DNA from 4 places in the Streptomyces sp. Y20 genome. Region 1 is predicted to be linked to each of the others. Evidence: riboswitches for the same ligand, from Rfam matches in the RefSeq annotation. Region 1 holds a riboswitch; each other region holds the start of a gene.

What was found. A riboswitch is a leader RNA that binds a small molecule or an ion and turns the genes downstream of it on or off. The one in region 1 is predicted to bind cyclic di-AMP.
Region 2: linked by a shared signal. The riboswitch ahead of ACGFT1_RS11305 (M23 family metallopeptidase) and the one ahead of ACGFT1_RS12860 (C40 family peptidase) in region 1 are both predicted to bind cyclic di-AMP.
Region 3: linked by a shared signal. The riboswitch ahead of ACGFT1_RS21315 (transglycosylase family protein) and the one ahead of ACGFT1_RS12860 (C40 family peptidase) in region 1 are both predicted to bind cyclic di-AMP.
Region 4: linked by a shared signal. The riboswitch ahead of ACGFT1_RS32060 (C40 family peptidase) and the one ahead of ACGFT1_RS12860 (C40 family peptidase) in region 1 are both predicted to bind cyclic di-AMP.

The regions. Positions count from the first base shown of each region.
Region 1 covers NZ_JBIDDP010000004.1:326,351-328,542, forward strand. Annotated here, with positions in the region: gene pcrA (DNA helicase PcrA) at 1-885, opposite strand, end outside; cyclic di-AMP (ydaO/yuaA leader) riboswitch at 1,126-1,293, shown strand; gene ACGFT1_RS12860 (C40 family peptidase) at 1,302-2,192, shown strand, end outside.
Region 2 covers NZ_JBIDDP010000003.1:647,967-650,158, reverse strand. Annotated here, with positions in the region: gene ACGFT1_RS11305 (M23 family metallopeptidase) at 1-751, opposite strand, end outside; cyclic di-AMP (ydaO/yuaA leader) riboswitch at 761-928, opposite strand; tRNA gene ACGFT1_RS11300 (tRNA-Met) at 1,226-1,299, shown strand; gene ACGFT1_RS11295 (dihydrofolate reductase family protein) at 1,343-2,192, opposite strand, start outside.
Region 3 covers NZ_JBIDDP010000008.1:82,777-84,968, reverse strand. Annotated here, with positions in the region: gene ACGFT1_RS21320 (transglycosylase family protein) at 1-945, shown strand, start outside; cyclic di-AMP (ydaO/yuaA leader) riboswitch at 1,128-1,307, shown strand; gene ACGFT1_RS21315 (transglycosylase family protein) at 1,312-2,049, shown strand.
Region 4 covers NZ_JBIDDP010000017.1:117,687-119,878, reverse strand. Annotated here, with positions in the region: gene ACGFT1_RS32070 (ATP-dependent Clp protease proteolytic subunit) at 1-94, shown strand, start outside; gene ACGFT1_RS32065 (hypothetical protein) at 103-408, shown strand; cyclic di-AMP (ydaO/yuaA leader) riboswitch at 848-981, shown strand; gene ACGFT1_RS32060 (C40 family peptidase) at 984-1,457, shown strand; gene ACGFT1_RS32055 (ATP-binding protein) at 1,621-2,079, opposite strand.

The sequences.
Region 1 (2,192 bases):
GGCGTACTGGGCGTGGTTGGTGTCCTGGTACTCGTCGACCAGGACGTGCCGGAAGCGGCGGCGGTAGTGGTCGGCGACGTCCGGGAAGGCGCGCAGCAGGTTGACCGTCGTCATGATCAGGTCGTCGAAGTCGAGGGCGTTGGCCTCACGCAGCCGCGACTGGTAGAGCGCGTACGCCTGAGCGAGGGTCTTCTCGAAACCGTCGGCGGCCTGGGCGGCGAAGTCCTCCTCGTCGATCAGCTCGTTCTTCAGATTGCTGATCTTGGCGCTGAAGGACTTGGGCGGGTAGCGCTTGGGATCGAGTTCCAGATCACGGCAGACCAGGGCCATCAGGCGCTTGCTGTCGGCCGCGTCGTAGATCGAGAACGACGAGGTGAAACCGAGCTTCTTCGACTCGCGGCGCAGGATGCGCACACACGCGCTGTGGAAGGTCATCACCCACATCGCGTTGGCGCGCGGGCCGACGAGCTGCTCGACGCGCTCCTTCATCTCGCCGGCGGCCTTGTTGGTGAAGGTGATCGCGAGGATCTGACCCGGGTGGACGCTGCGCTCGGCGAGCAGGTGGGCGATGCGGTGGGTGAGCACACGGGTCTTGCCGGAACCGGCGCCGGCGACGATGAGCAGCGGGGAGCCGGCGTGCACGACCGCGGCGCGCTGGTTCTCGTTCAGCCCCTCCAGGAGCGCCGCCGCGTCGATCACGGGGCGCGGGGCGCCGTCGCGGTAGTGGGAGTCCCGGTCCGGCGGCACGTCGAACTTCCCGCCGAACAGATCGTCCGGAAGCGGCTCCGGAGCGTGGTCGTGCTCGGGCGGCGGCGGGAGCTCCTCGTCGTGCCCACGCGGGGGCTGGAGGTCCGCCAGGAAGCTGTCGTCAAAGAGGCTGCTCATCGCTCTCCGAGTCTAGGGTGCCCCACCGACAACCGGTCACCGTCCCGCGAGTCGATCATCGCCACTTGGCGCCCCGAGACCCCTCACGCACCGGAAGCGCCTGGTCACGTGCGCGTGAACCCGCCCGGAGGTCACGGAAATGTATCGGACATACCGCGCACCAACCTTCACAGAAGCCACACGAGTTGGCTAGGTTGCCGTCAGGCCGCACGACCCCCCTCCGGCGAACGTCGCCGGGCCGCGCGGCCTCCGCCGAGTCCGGCGCGCCCCTGTGCGGCGCCCGGAGCCGGGGACCCACCGAATCCCGGGGTGAATCGGCCGACTCCCGCCCGGGACGACGCCGTAGGGCAACCCTTCCATCCGCCCGAACCCGACAGCTAACCCGGTAGGCGGCAGCTAGGAAGGAGTCGCCTCCCTTGGCGTCGCACCGCAAGCCGCGCCCCGGCGGAACCCCCGGAGCGGGCGTCCGCACCCCCGCTCTCGCCACCGCCGCCCTCACCTCCCTCGCCGTGCTCTCCCAGACCGCGGAGGCCACTCCCGAGGCCGGTCACGGCAGGCCGAGCCCGGAGGAGGTCGAGCGGAAGATCGACGACCTCTACCGCCGGGCGGACTCCGCGACCGGCGGGACGGCCGCAGCGGCCGAGGAACCGGCCGGCGCCCCACGGAGGCAGGCCGACAGCCTCCAGCGGCTCCGTGACGAGGTAGCCCGGCGCGCGGCCCGGGCCCGTGCCGTCCCGGGCCCCCGCGGCACCGCCCCCACCCTGGACACGGCAGTCCTGCCGCCCATGCGGGGCGGGGCCGCCGTGGTGGCGCCCGGGGGGAGAGTCGGCACCGCGGCAGCGGCGGCGGACCGGAACGCCGCGGCACCCCGGTGGAGTGGGGGCGTCGTAGCGCCGCCCACCGGAGGCGACGTCACCACACTCGCACCGGCGGCACCGGCTCCACCGGTCAGGGACGCGGTCGTACCGGGCCGGGGGATGCCGCCCGGGGACAGCCGCCCGGAGGTCGCGGCTCGGGATGCGCGGGACCCTAAGGCGGTGAAGACCGCCGTTCAGAGGAAGCTCGCCCACGCGCGCGTGCTGCTCGCACAGCGGACCGCCCAGGGGTCCGCGCCGTCCGGCACCGACGCGGCCAAGGCCGGGAAGGCCGTGGCCTTCGCCCGGGCCCAGCTCGGCAAGCCCTGCGTGTGGGGTGCCGCCGGCCCCGGTTCCTACGACTGCTCGGGCCTGACCCAGGCCGCCTGGAAGTCCGCCGGCGTCACGCTGCCGCGTACCGCCCGCGACCAGGCCGCCGCCGGCACCGGGGTT
Region 2 (2,192 bases), on a different contig from region 1:
GGCCGGTGTGGTGGCCGGAGGACCACATCGAGCCGGCCTGGCCGAACGTCGAGGTGATCGTGTACGAGGAGGTGGGCAGCGTGTACTGACCGGCCAGCTTCGCCAGCTCGGCCTGCCGCTCCTCCTCGGCCGCCTTCGCGGCCTTCTGGTCCGCCTCCTTCGCGGCGGCGGCCTCCGCCGCGCCCTTGGCCTCGGCCGCCTTCGCGGCGGCCTCCTTCTCGGCCTGGGCGGCGGCGTCCGCGCTCTGCTTCTCGGCGGCGGCGAGGGCGACGGCCGTGGCCTTGTTGTCGGCCTGCCCCTGCTGCTGCTCGGCCTGGGCCATGATCCGGCTGCGCAGGGCCTCGCCCGCGCCGGCGCCCTGCTGGTCGTCGGCGGAGGCCGCGCCGACGCTGCTGAGCGCGGTCGTGGCGGTCTGCGGGGCCTCGGTGGCGGTGTCGCCGAAGAAGGAGCCGACGGAGGGCAGGTCCGGCAGGGAGATGGAGACCGGCGGCTTACCGGTGTTGGCGCTGGCCATGCCGCCCGCTCCGACCGCGGCCATCACGCCGACACCGAGGACGGTGGAGCTGCGGGCGAAGCCGCCGCGCTGCTTGGCGACCCGGTGCCGGCCGCGGACCGGGGCGACGGAGTCCTCGGTGGGGTTCCACTCCTCCCAGGGGCCCTCGCCGGCTCGGTAGGCGTCGTAGCCGAAGGTCTCGGTCTCGCGCTGAGCCGGCACGAACGGGGTCTCGGGGGCAGGCCGGTTGGACGCCACGCGGGCGCGCTCCTTTCCTTCCGCCGCCTACCGGGTTAGCTGACGGGTTCGGAGCGGGAAGGTCTCCTACGCGCGTATACCGGTCGTGGACCGTGTGAGCTCCACGTCGGCGTTCGCGAGATTCACCCCAGGGTGGTGGTTCCCCGGTTCCCTTGCGGGATTCGGCGCGTGCGCGCGGAGCCGTCGCTGGTGACGGCTGGGACGACCGCGCTGCGTTATCGAACGTTAATAGACCCGCCAGTCACTTTCCAAGCCGTTCGTCTAGATCATTACCGTTCAAACCTGGGGATTTACCGGTCATGGCGTCTGCAATGAGGGCGAGTTGGCCGACGTACAGGAGTCACTCGCGGCTTTGATGGTGACTCGGCCGCTATCGCACAGCGCCCGCCCGGTCACGGTCCGTCACTATCACCGGGGGCCGCGGAACCGATGTGCGTCGCACCCCGTGGATGGCGTACAGTAGAGACACAACGACGCGGGGTGGAGCAGCTCGGTAGCTCGCTGGGCTCATAACCCAGAGGTCGCAGGTTCAAATCCTGTCCCCGCTACGGAAACTCAGGGCCGGAATCCATTGGATTCCGGCCCTGAGTGCTATCCGGCGAGCAGGTGCCCGTTCGGCGCCTTGGCGAGGGACTCCAGCTCCGGCAGTACGACTACCCGGGCGCCCGCGCCGGTCAGCACACCCGAGCCGTCGGCCGCCGCGACGAACGTGTCGGGCTCCCGCCACGCCGTGACCACCCTGCGCACCCCGGACCGCAGGATCAGCTCGGCGCAGGGGGCGGGCCGGGAGGCGCGGCGGGCGCAGGGTTCCAGGCTGCTGTAGACCGTGGCGCCGGGCAGGCGCGGATCGGCCGGGTCGGTCTTCGCGAGGGCCGCCTCCTCCGCGTGGACCATCGGGTCGGCGCCCTCGCGGGAGTGGCCGCGGGCCAGCTCCGTACCGTCCGCGGCGACCACGACCGCGCCGACACTGAACGCCGTCCGGGAGGGCGGGCACAGGGCGGCGAGTTCGCAGGCGGTGCGCAGCCAGTGGCGGTCGGCCGGATTGGGGACCGGGCCGGCGCCGGGGGCCGTGGGCTCGTAGCGCATGAGGACGACGTCCTCGATGCGGCGGGTCTCGGTCAGGCGCAGGCGTCCGCCCTGGTAGGCGCCGGGACCGAACAGGCGCGGGGCCGCGGGGTCGCCGACGAGGCGCGGGGCGAGGACCAGCTGGAGTTCGTCGGCGAGGTCCTGCTGGAGCAGCTGGGTGTGGACCTGGCCGCCGCCCTCGACCATCAGTCGCTCGACGCCCCGCACGTCGTGCAGATGCTCCAGCAGGACCCGCCAGTCCAGGACGGGACCGAGCGGCACGACGTCGGCGGTGCCGCCGAGGAGACGCGCGGCCCGGCCGGCGCCCGCGTCGGTGGTGCAGACGAGCTTGTCGCCGCCGGTGTGCCAGAAATGG
Region 3 (2,192 bases), on a different contig from region 1:
GTGGCCGAATGCGAGAGCGGCGGCTCCTGGAGCGCGGACACCGGCAACGGGTATTTCGGCGGCCTCCAGATCTCGCAGGACGACTGGGCCAAGTACGGCGGCAGCCAGTACGCGGCCAGCGCCGACCAGGCCAGCCGCTCCCAGCAGATCGCCGTCGCCGAGAAGATCCTCGCCGCCAAGGGCACCACTCCGTGGGCCACCTGCGCCCTGCTGTCCGGGCTGACCTCGAACTCGGGCTCCGTGGACGTCGACACCGGCGTCGGCGGTTCCGGTGACACCGGCGGCACCGGTGACGCCGGGGGTTCGACCGGCACCTCGGACTCCACCGGCTCGCCGGGATCGACCGGTACATCCGGCAGTTCCGGTACTTCCGATACCTCCGGCACGTCCGGCTCGCCTGATTCGCCGTCCTCCACCGGTGCCGGCTCGGACGCCGGTTCCGGCACCGGCGCCGGGTCCTCCTCGGGCCCGGCCACCACGCCGGCCGCGAAGCCGGGCAAGGACGCCGGCAAGGCCGCCGGGACGAGGACTCCCAAGTCCGACAAGTCCACTCCGTCGGACGCCGGGACCCCGCAGGGTGGCGGCAGCCCGGCCACGGCGACCCCCGATGCCGGTAAATCGGACAATCCCCAGCAGGCCGCCGGTTCTTGGAGCCTGGTCGACACCGGCAGCCTGGACGCCGGCGGGCGCCACCGCGGCGCGAGTGCGGATGAAACCGTGACAAACGGTCAAAGCCCCGCACTGGCCGGCCGGCACGCCTCCCGGGAGCCGGACTCCTACATCGTCCACGAGGGCGACACCCTGGCCTCCATCGCCGACTCCCTTGACGTCGACGGCGGATGGCGCGCGCTCTACGCCGGCAACAAGAAGGCCATCGGCACCGACCCGAACCACATCAGTGCCGGTCAGACCCTAGAAGTCGGGGATGAAACGGACGCGGAATAGCGAGAGTTGACGCCTCATTTAGCGCTTGATGTCCGTTTTGGCGAAAGTGTGGGATGAGTCTCAGAAGCCCTGATCGTCTTTGAAATTCCGGCGATCACGTGTCTACGGTCGAGATCGCTCGTCACCACGAGCCCCGGCAGTCGCAACGCCGAATCCTGCCAGCGGTTGCCCGGGAACAGTCGTCGCGTCAAGCGCCGCAGGCAGGAGCGGGGGACCCAAGGTAAGTGCCGGGACCAGCAGTCGAAGAGGCTGGCACCGGCTGGGGGTGAAGCCGTACCTCGCGTGACAGCGAGAGGTACGGCCGGGCAACTCAACCGGCCCGAACCCGACAGCTCACCTCGCAGGCGTCGGTGAGGGGATAGATTCATGCTGTTTTCCGCCAAGGGCAAGCACCGTCGTCCGTCCAAGGCCGTTCGTGCCATCACGCTCGCCGGTGTCACCGGCGCCGCCGTCGCCGCCCCGCTGATGGCGACCGGCACCGCCTCCGCCGCCACCACCTCCGAGTGGGACGCCGTCGCCCAGTGCGAGTCCGGCGGCAACTGGGCCATCAACACCGGCAACGGCTACTACGGCGGCCTTCAGTTCTCCGCCTCCACCTGGGCCGCGTACGGCGGCACGCAGTACGCCGCCACCGCCGACCAGGCCGGCAAGGCGCAGCAGATCGCCGTCGCCGAGAAGGTCCTGGCCGCGCAGGGCAAGGGCGCCTGGCCGGTCTGCGGCACGGGCCTGTCGGGCGCGTCCTCCAGTGGCTCCGCCCCGAGCACCACCTCGGACTCGGCCGGCACCACCACCCGCTCCACCGACCAGCAGACCGCGTCCCGCTCCGCCGAGCGCCCGGCCGCGTCCGCGAGCCAGACCCCGAGCCAGGCCCCGAGCCAGGCCCCGAGCCAGAGCCAGAACAAGAGCAAGACCGTCACCACCCCGACCGGCAAGACGGTCAAGAAGGGCGACGGCGAGTACAAGGTCGTCACCGGCGACACCCTCAGCTCCATCGCCACCGCGCAGCACGTGCGGGGCGGCTGGGCGAAGCTGTTCGAGCTGAACAAGGACATCGTCCAGGACGCCAACCTCATCTACCCGGGCCAGCAGCTGCACCTGAAGTGACCCCCCGGCTCCGTGCGGAGCCACAGCCCCCTCACGCCCGGCCCGCATACCTGGGCCCGTGAGGGGCCCCCGTCCCCGCGGGCTCCCCGCCCCGGTGCGTGTTCCCCCGTACGCACCGAGGCGGGGCTTTTTTCTGCCCGCCG
Region 4 (2,192 bases), on a different contig from region 1:
GTTCCTGGACGCCCCCGGGGCCCTCGCCTACGGCCTGGTGGACCACATCGTGCCCAGCCGCCGGGACGCGCCCGGCGCACCGGACCCGAGGTGAGCCCCCCGATGCCGCCGGAAGTGCCGCCGCTGCCCGCGCTGACCCGCGCCGAGGGCGACCTGATCGACCGCTATCTGGAGGCGGCCGACCTGCTGGGTCGCGTCAATCCGGCCCGGGACGGGGACACGTACCGCGGGCTGCGCGCGGCGCAGGCCCTGGTACGCAAGGCGGCAGAGCTGCGGGACGCGCTCGAGGTGATGCACCGGCGGGGCGAGACGGAGCTGCACGGGGGCACGCTGGCACGGGCGTTGCGCGTCTTGGACGGCGAGCGCCGTACCGCTCGGGTCGCGCTTCCGCCCGACACCGTCGACTGAGGCGGACACCCGGCCGGCCGGCTGCGGGCCCCGTATCGACGCCTGCCGTTCGCACCGGACTCGAAACGGCCCGAACGAGGTACGCCCGTCCGATGGATATCCGGAATGATTTTCAGGCTTCCCGACTTGTGCGGCATATGGGTCGGGTATGCGTCCGCGAGTGTTTAGCCCCAGGTCCGGGGCTACGCACGGGTCCTGACGATGTCTCGAACACAGCCATGTCCACCCGAACGGGCGAGTGGTGAGTAACACCACAAAGCCCCGATTCCGTTGGGATTTTACGACAGTTGTAGGTCAAGATCCCTGACTGACGACAAGACCCCGCCACCGCGGCGGGGCGATCCGGGCGGACGCCGAGTCCTGCCGCCGCCTGGATGACCGGTCGACAGGAGTGGATCGGCAGGAGTGGAGGACCCAGGCAAGACGGGTCGCCGGAACACATGTTCGTCCGCTGGACGCGGACGGGCGGGGTTCCGAGCCTCCCTTGGGGTGAAGCCGTGGCGACACGGCCGGGCAACTTCGCCAGCCCGAATCCGACAGGTCATCCTTCACAGGCGGCTGACGAAGGGTTGCGCATGACTGCGCTCAATCGTGTCCCGTCACTGATGGCCAGGGCCGGCACGGCCTCTGCCCTCACCCTCGCCGCCGTCGGCGGCTCGATCGCCGTGCCCGGCCTCGCCACCGGCGCGTCCGCCGCGACGATGGCGACGAAGGCACTCAACGTCGCGGCCTCCAAGAAGGGTGCGCCGTACCAGTGGGGTGCCACAGGTCCGCGCAGGTTCGACTGCTCGGGGCTGACCTTCTACTCCTTCAAGAAGGTGGGCAAGAAGCTGCCGCGCACCGCCGCGCAGCAGTACAACAAGACCCACCACATCTCCGCCCGCAGCCGCAGGGCCGGTGACCTGGTGTTCTTCCACTCGGGTTCCAGCGTCTACCACGTGGGTATCTACGCGGGCCACGGGAAGATCTGGCACGCCCCGAGGACCGGTGACGTGGTGAGGCTCCAGAAGATCTGGACCAGGAGCGTCTGGTACGGCCGGGTCAGCTGACCGGCCGCGGAACGGGAGCGCCCGGCCCCGGCCCGCTGAACGGCCGGCTCCGGGCACCGGGCCCGCTTCGAGCGCCATAGCGCCGCCCCGGTGCCCGCCCGCCGGCACGGGCGGCCCGGGGCCGGCACGTCCTCCGGCGCAACCGGCCGGGCGGGCGTGCCGCTCAGGGCTCCTGCGGCACGCCTGCCGGTAACGCGGCGGCCGGGAGCGTCCAGGGGAGTTCGATACACACCGTTTTGCCACCCTCACGGGTGGGACGGACGCGGAGCCTGCCGCCGTGCTCCGCGGTGAGCCAGCGGATGATGACCATGCCGCGGCCGTTGTCCTGCTGCACGGCGGCGGGCAGTCTCTTCGGGAAGCGGGGATGACTGTCCGTCACGCCGATGCGCAGGTGTTCGTCACGGTCCAGTGCGATGTCGACCGTGAAGGTGGGTGACTGGCCGAAGGTGTGCTGCACGGCGTTGGTGGCCAGCTCCGAGACGATCAGCCGCACGGTGTCGGCCGTTTCGGTGTCCGGCGGCAGGCCCCACTCCGCGAGGGTGCCCACGACGTAGGAGCGGGCGGCGGAGACCGAGGCGGGATCGCTCGGCAGAGTGACGGATGCTTCCAGATGGTCTGCCATGGCGACGTCGTCCCTTTCCCGCGGGACCGCGGTCCGACATACAGCGAATGCTTCGAGTACGGTCCCGGAACTGGTGCTTGTTCGCCAGACTGCCATCAACGGGTCGGTCAGGG